DNA from 2 places in the Micromonospora sp. NPDC048040 genome. Region 1 is predicted to be linked to the other one. Evidence: riboswitches for the same ligand, from Rfam matches in the RefSeq annotation. Region 1 holds a riboswitch; the other holds the start of a gene.
What was found. A riboswitch is a leader RNA that binds a small molecule or an ion and turns the genes downstream of it on or off. The one in region 1 is predicted to bind S-adenosylmethionine.
Positions count from the first base shown of each region.

Region 2: another riboswitch for S-adenosylmethionine. It lies ahead of ACZ6O2_RS24385 (ABC transporter substrate-binding protein); the one in region 1 lies ahead of thrC (threonine synthase).

Region 1 covers NZ_JBVJGT010000005.1:81,158-84,553, reverse strand. Annotated here, with positions in the region: gene ACZ6O2_RS08400 (LysR family transcriptional regulator) at 1-201, shown strand, start outside; gene thrC (threonine synthase) at 229-1,515, opposite strand; SAM riboswitch class I at 1,526-1,661, opposite strand; gene ACZ6O2_RS08390 (hypothetical protein) at 1,908-2,639, shown strand; gene ACZ6O2_RS08385 (hypothetical protein) at 2,722-3,396, opposite strand, start outside.
Region 2 covers NZ_JBVJGT010000030.1:67,063-70,458, reverse strand. Annotated here, with positions in the region: gene ACZ6O2_RS24390 (RraA family protein) at 1-617, shown strand, start outside; SAM riboswitch class IV at 816-927, shown strand; gene ACZ6O2_RS24385 (ABC transporter substrate-binding protein) at 1,191-2,060, shown strand; gene ACZ6O2_RS24380 (amino acid ABC transporter permease) at 2,102-2,881, shown strand; gene ACZ6O2_RS24375 (amino acid ABC transporter ATP-binding protein) at 2,884-3,396, shown strand, end outside.

The DNA.
Region 1 (3,396 bases):
GAGGTCGCCCCGGTGCCCTTCGTCGCGGCTGCCCGACGGCACGACCGCCGTGCCGCCGTGCTCGCCTTCCGTCAGGTCGCGGCGACGGTCGCACGCCGCCTGCACGGCGTATCCACGCCGGCCGGTGGCAGACCGGACCGGGTGGCCGACGTCGAGGCGAGGCGCGCGACCGGCGCCGGGGCGGGCCGGGCCGGCGGCTGAGCCGCGAGCGGTCACCGGCCTCGGAGCTCAGCCGAGGAGGCCGGCGTCGCGGGCGGCGCGCAGCGAGGGCCTGATCCGGTGGGTGGGGCCGGCCTGGGCGGCGATCGCGTCGAGGGTCTTGAGCCCCTCACCGGTGTTGAAGACGACGGTCTCCGCGGTCGGGTCGAGCCGGCCGGACTCGACCAGCTTGCGCAGCACCGCCACCGTCACCCCGCCGGCGGTCTCGGCGAACACGCCGGTGGTGCGGGCCAGCAGCCGGATGCCGGCGCGGATCTCGTCGTCGTCGACGTACTCCATCCAGCCCCCGGTGCGGCGCACCGCCTCCAACGCGTAGAGGCCGGCGGCCGGGTCGCCGATGTTCAGCGACTTGGCGATGCCCGTCGGCTTGACCGGGGTGATCGTGTCGGTGTCGGCGTGCAGGGCGGCGGCGATCGGGTTGCAGCCGGCCGACTGGGCGCCGAAGACCTTCCAGCCGCCGGCCGGCGCCTCGACCAGCCCGATCTCGACCAGCTCGGCGAACGCCTTGTCGATCTTGGTGAGCAGCTCCCCGGAGGCCATCGGGATGACCACCTGGGCCGGGATCCGCCAGCCGAGCTGCTCGGCCACCTCGTAGCCGAGCGTCTTCGACCCCTCCGCGTAGTAGGGGCGGACGTTGACGTTGACGAACGCGGTGTCCTCGAACTCGTCCGTCTCCACCAGCTCGCCGCAGAGCCGGTTCACGTCGTCGTACGAGCCGTCGACGGCGACCAGCTCGCCGCCGTAGACGGCGGTCGTGACGACCTTGCCCTGCTCCAGGTCGCCGGGGATGAAGACCACCGACGGCGCCCCGGCCCGGGCGGCGTGCGCGGCGACCGAGTTGGCCAGGTTGCCGGTGGAGGCGCAGGCGTAGCGGCTGAAGCCGAGCGCCCGGGCGGCGGTCAGCGCGACCGAGACCACCCGGTCCTTGAACGAGTGGGTCGGGTTGCCGCTGTCGTCCTTGACCCAGAGCGGAGCGGTGATGCCCAGCTCGGCCGCGAGGTGCGGGGCGGCGACCAGCGGGGTGAAGCCCGGGTCGAGGGTCACCCTGGTCGCCGGGTCCTGGCCGGCGGGCAGCAGCGCGGCGTACCGCCAGATGTTCTGCGGGCCGGCCTCGATCTGCTCCCGGGTGACCGCCGCCAGCGCGGCGACGTCGTAGTCGACCTCCAGCGGGCCGAAACACTCGTAGCAGGCGTGCTGGGCGGCGAGCGGGTAGCGGGCCGAACAGGCGCGGCAGACCAGGGCGCGGGCGGGGCTGGCGGTGGTGTCGATGCCGGAGACGGCGAACGCCGACGTCATGTCGAGAGTCCTCTCATCTTTCCCCGCATCGCACTCTGCGGCGGGGACGGAATTGGCACCTGCCCCGCCGGTCGCTCTGCGGTGAGCGCGCGGGGTGGTTGCCGGGGCGTCGTCGGGCCGTATCCCTCAGCCCCTCTGGATGAGGTATGCAGTTGTGCCTGCGAGTTTAAGCACCGACGCCGCCCGGATCGACGACAGATCCCAGGATGTGAGCGATCCCGCAGTCGCCGCCGAGCCGCAGGGGCGGCCGCTCCTCGACGGTACGGATCCACCCTGCCAACTCGCCGCCGTCGCGCAGCGGGAGCAACGCGTCCGGGCTCCCACGAAGCGACGGCGCGCCCCTGGCGCGCTCCCGTTACGGTGCAGGCACATCGACGGAAAGGAACGCGCGAATGCGTCGCAAGCTCGTCCCGGTGGTGGCGCTCTCCATGGCCTGCCTGCTGGCGCTGACCACCGCCTGCTCCACGGGCAACCGGAAGAAGCGGGACCGGTCCGCCGACCGGCCCGCCGGCACCGGCGCGAAGCGGGACGACGTCGACGCCGCCCGGACGACCCCGGCCCCCCGCCACGCCGGCGACCAGCTCACCTGCCCCGAACTGCGCAACACCCGGATCGGCAGCAGCCGGGTCCGCTACCGCGGGTACGCCGCCCCGATCCGCCTCGCCGCCGGCCGCTGGTCCGACCGGGACGGCACGACGGTGGAGTTGCAGCGGCCGTGCGCCATCGGCGACCTCGACGGCGACGGCGCGGGCGACGCGATCGGCGTGGTCATGCTCGACGGCGGTGGCACCGGCCGCTTCTTCACCCTCGCCGCCTGGCGCAACGTCAAGGGCGAGCCGGACTACCAGGCCCAGGTCGACCTCGGCGACCGTACGCCGGTGGAGAGCGTCAGCGTGCGCGACGGCAGGGCGACAGTGGTCTACCTGACCCGGCCCGCGGACGGCCCGATGGCCGAGCTGAGCATCCGGCGTACCGCCGTCTACCAGCTCAGGGGAACGACGCTGGCCGAGCTGAGCCACACCGACGCCCGGGTTTCCGACGCGTCCGACGGCGGGGACACCGCCGACTCCGGCACCGCGCCGGACTCCCCCGACACCCGCAAGCGCAGGCCCCGTTCCCGCTGACGTCCCGCCGGTGGTCGTACCGAGCCCGAGCCCGAGCCGGCCGATCCGCCGGCGCGGGCTCCGGCCGTGACGAGCATCCGGCTCAGCGTGGGACCGGTCGGTGGGCCGGTGGCCTCGGTAGCCGTACGGATCCGGTGGCCCGGCAACCCTGCTGACTCACCTCGCCGAGGCAGCCCCACCCCGAGGTCGGGACGCGCTCGAAGTACTGGACGGGCTGCGAGGGGATGGCCTCGGTGGTGAGCGTGCCGGTGCCGCTCGGGATGCGTTGCTCATGGGAACCGGTCGTGTCGGTGTAGGAGGCGACGATGTGCCACTCGCAGGTGTGGGTGGACACCTCGGGCTGGATACGGAAGGCCATGTTCGACTGACCGTTGCCCAGCTCGACGACGTTGCGGCGGAAGTACAGCTGACCCTCCTGCGGCTCGCCGTCGTCCAGGACGTACGGGCCGTGCGGCTTGTCCGTCGGCCCACCGGTCAGGTCCCACAGCAGGCCCTGCCGGGACTCCGCACCCGCCGGGGGAACGGTGACGACGGCCTTCGCCGTGGGTACGCGGCACGAGTCCTTGACGGCGGTCATGTTGTTGATCGTGAGTCCGGCGGCGCGATCGCTGTTCAGGTTCAGGTCGAACGTCTGGGCAACGCCGCGGTTCTCGTTGCCGTCCTCGAGCGGCGCCACATAGGACGCGTGCTCGACCATCCGGCCGCCGAGCGGCTTCATGAACTCCCACACCTCTGACGCGTCGCCGTTCAGGGCGGT
Region 2 (3,396 bases), on a different contig from region 1:
CGGCGCCGGCCGGGATCCGGGCGGTCGTCCCCGGCCACCGCCTCGCCGGGCGGGTGCTGCCGGTGCGCCACCACGGCAGCGTCGACGTGTTCCTGGAGGCGTACGCGGGCGCGGCCCCGGGGGACGTGTTGGTGATCGACAACGGCGGCCGGTCGGACGAGGCGTGCGTCGGCGACCTGGCGGTGCTGGAGGGGGCCGCGGCCGGCGTCGCCGGAGTCGTGGTGTGGGGCCTGCACCGGGACACGCCCGAGCTGGTGGAGATCGGCCTGCCCGTGTTCAGCTATGGCAGCCTGCCGCTGGGCCCGGACCGCCTCGACGAGCGGGAGCCGGAGACGCTCGCCAGCGCCCGGATCGGGCCGCACCTGGTGAGCGCCGACGACCTCGTCATCGCCGACGACGACGGCGTGCTCTTCGTCACCGCCGCGAACGCCGCGGAGGTGTTGGCGGCGGCGCAGCGGATCCGGGACGTCGAGCGGGTCCAGGCGCGGCGGATCCGCGCCGGCGAGACGCTGCGCGAGCAGACCGGGTTCGCCGACTACCTCGCCTGCCGCGCCACCGACCCCGGCTACACCTTCCGGCAGCACCTGCGGCGCGTGGGCGGCGCGATCGAGGAGTGACCGCCCGGAACCGGGCCCGCAGGTTCGGCCCGGGTTGGGCGCGGGTTCGCCACCGGGCTCGGCGTCGGGGGCGGCCTCGGTTCGCCCCCGGGTCGCCGCCTGGGTCGGCACCGTCTCCGCTCGCGCCGGGCGGCGCCACGTGAGGGTGGTCATAGCGGCTGGACGCGCCACCACCGGGAGCTGCTAGCCTCGTCGGCAGGTCATGAGCGCCAGCGTCAAGCCCCGGCTCGCTGGCCGGCAACCCTCGTCCGCGCAGGGGTGCCCCGGGTGAAGACCAGGCACCGGAGCAGCTTCGGTGCAAGCGTGGCCTGGTTCCCAGGTCAGCAACGACCGAGGAGAGCCATGTCCTTCCGCATCTGCGTACCGACGGTCCCCGCCGCGGCCCCGCCGCCGTTGACCCGGCGCCGCCACGTCGACATGATGCGGGTCTGCAGCGCCTCGTGTCGCCCCGGCGACCCGCGCTAGCCACGCACCAGACCCCCTTCCCAGGACCACCCCAGCGGTACGCCCACCGGGCGCACCGCCGGCGACGCACGCCCGTGCCCGCCGCCGGAGACCCTTTCGGAGACACCTGTGCGATTCCTTCCCGCCCTCACCCGCGCCGCCGCCCTCGGCGTCGCCGCCGTCCTCGCCGCCACCGCCCTGACCGCCTGCGGCGACGACGCGTCCGAGGCGACCGACAACCCGTACAACCTGCTCCAGCCGGGGGTGCTGCGCACCGGCACGCTCACCGACGCCCCGCCGAACGTCTACCTCAAGGACGGCAAGTTCACCGGCTTCGACAACGACCTGCTCACCGCGGTCGCCGCGAAGGTCGGCCTGAAGGTCGAGTTCGTCGGGACGGACTTCTCCGCGCTGCTCTCGCAGGTCAACAACCGCAAGTTCGACGTCGGCAGCTCCTCGATCACCATCACCGAGGCCCGCAAGAAGACCGTCGACTTCGGCAACGGCTACGATTTCGGCTACTTCGGGCTCGACGTGCCGGCCAATTCGTCGATCACCGGTTTCGACCAGCTCGCCGGCAAGCGGGTCGTGGTCGTGCAGGGCACCGTCCAGGACGACTACGCCACCGGCGAGGGCCTCGACCCGGTCCGGGTGCCCGACTACAACGGCGCGATCAACCAGCTCAAGGCCGGCACCGCCGACGCCTGGATCGCCCCGGCCGAGATCGGCGACAAGTCGGCCGCCGACAGCAACGGCAAGATCAAGGTGGCGGGGAAGCTGCTCAGCCCGGCCCCGACGGCGTACGCGTTCGCCAAGGGCAACGACAAGCTGCGCGAGGCGCTGAACAAGGGCCTCGACGAGGTGATCGCCGACGGCACGTGGAGCCGCCTGCAGGCCCAGTACTACCCGGGCCGCCCGATCCCCGCCGACTTCAAGCCGGGCAGCGGCACGGTCGCGGTGCCGTCCGCGCCGGCGGCGTCGGCTTCGGCCGCTTCCTGACACGTACGGACGACGAGCGAGCGGGACGGTAGGAGAACACGATGGATCCGTTGAGCACCCTGTGGGAGACCTTCTTCGACTGGGACTCCATGCGCGAGGCGCTGCCCGAGATGCTGACGGTCGGGCTGCCCAACACGCTGATCCTCGCGATCTCCGCCGCCCTGCTCGGCTCGGTGCTGGGTATGGGGCTGGCCGTCGCCGGCATCTCGCGTACCCGCTGGTTGCGCTGGCCGGCGCGGGTCTACACCGACGTGTTCCGCGGCCTGCCGGCCGCGGCGACCATCCTGCTCATCGGCGTCGGTCTGGCGCCGCTGGGCATGGAGGTGTGGGGCCCCAACCCGTATCCCCTGGGCATCCTGGCGCTGTCACTGATCGCGGCGGCCTACATCGGCGAGATCTTCCGCTCCGGCATCCAGTCGGTGGAGGCCGCCCAGCTCGAGGGGGCCCGGGCGCTGGGCCTGTCCTGGGGCGAGGCGATGCGCCTGGTGATCGTGCCGCAGGGCATCCGCCGGGTGCTGCCGGCCTGGGTGAACCAGCTGATCGCGCTGATCAAGGACTCCAGCCTGGTCTACTTCCTCGGCCTGCTGGCCAGCCAGCGGGAGCTGTTCCGGATCGGGCAGGACTACGCGGCGAACACCGGCAACCAGTCGGCGCTGCTGCTGGCCGGCCTGTTCTACCTGGCGCTGACCGTGCCGCTGACCCACGTCGTGAACTGGATCGACCGGCGGCTGCGGCACGGCCGGCAGGCCGCCGCGCCCGCCGACGCCGACGACGACCTCGACCTGGCGCTGCCGGGCGCGGCGGGAGGAAACCAGCGATGAGCATCGACACGACGACCTCGGTGAGCCTGAGCGTCCGCGACGTGCACCTGGCCTTCGGGTCGCACCGGGTGCTGCGCGGCGTGGACCTGGACGTCGCGCGGGGCGCGACGGCCTGCGTGATCGGCCCGTCCGGCTCGGGCAAGTCCACGCTTCTGCGCGCCATCAACCGGCTCATCGAGCCCGACCGGGGCGACGTGCTGCTCGACGGGCGCAGCGTGCTGGGCGACGACCCGGATGCCCTGCGGCAGCGGGTCGGCATGGTCTTCCAGCAGTTCAACCTCTTCCCGCACATGAGCGTGCTGCGCAACATCACCCTCGCGCTGCGCCGGATCAGGAAGCTTGGTGAGGACGAGGCGGTGGCGGTCGCCCGCGACCACCTGGAGCTGGTGGGGCTCGCGGCCAAGGCCGACGCCCGGCCGGCGCACCTGTCGGGCGGGCAGCAGCAGCGGGTCGCGATCGCCCGCGCGCTGGCGTTGCGGCCGCAGGTGATGCTCTTCGACGAGGCGACCTCGGCT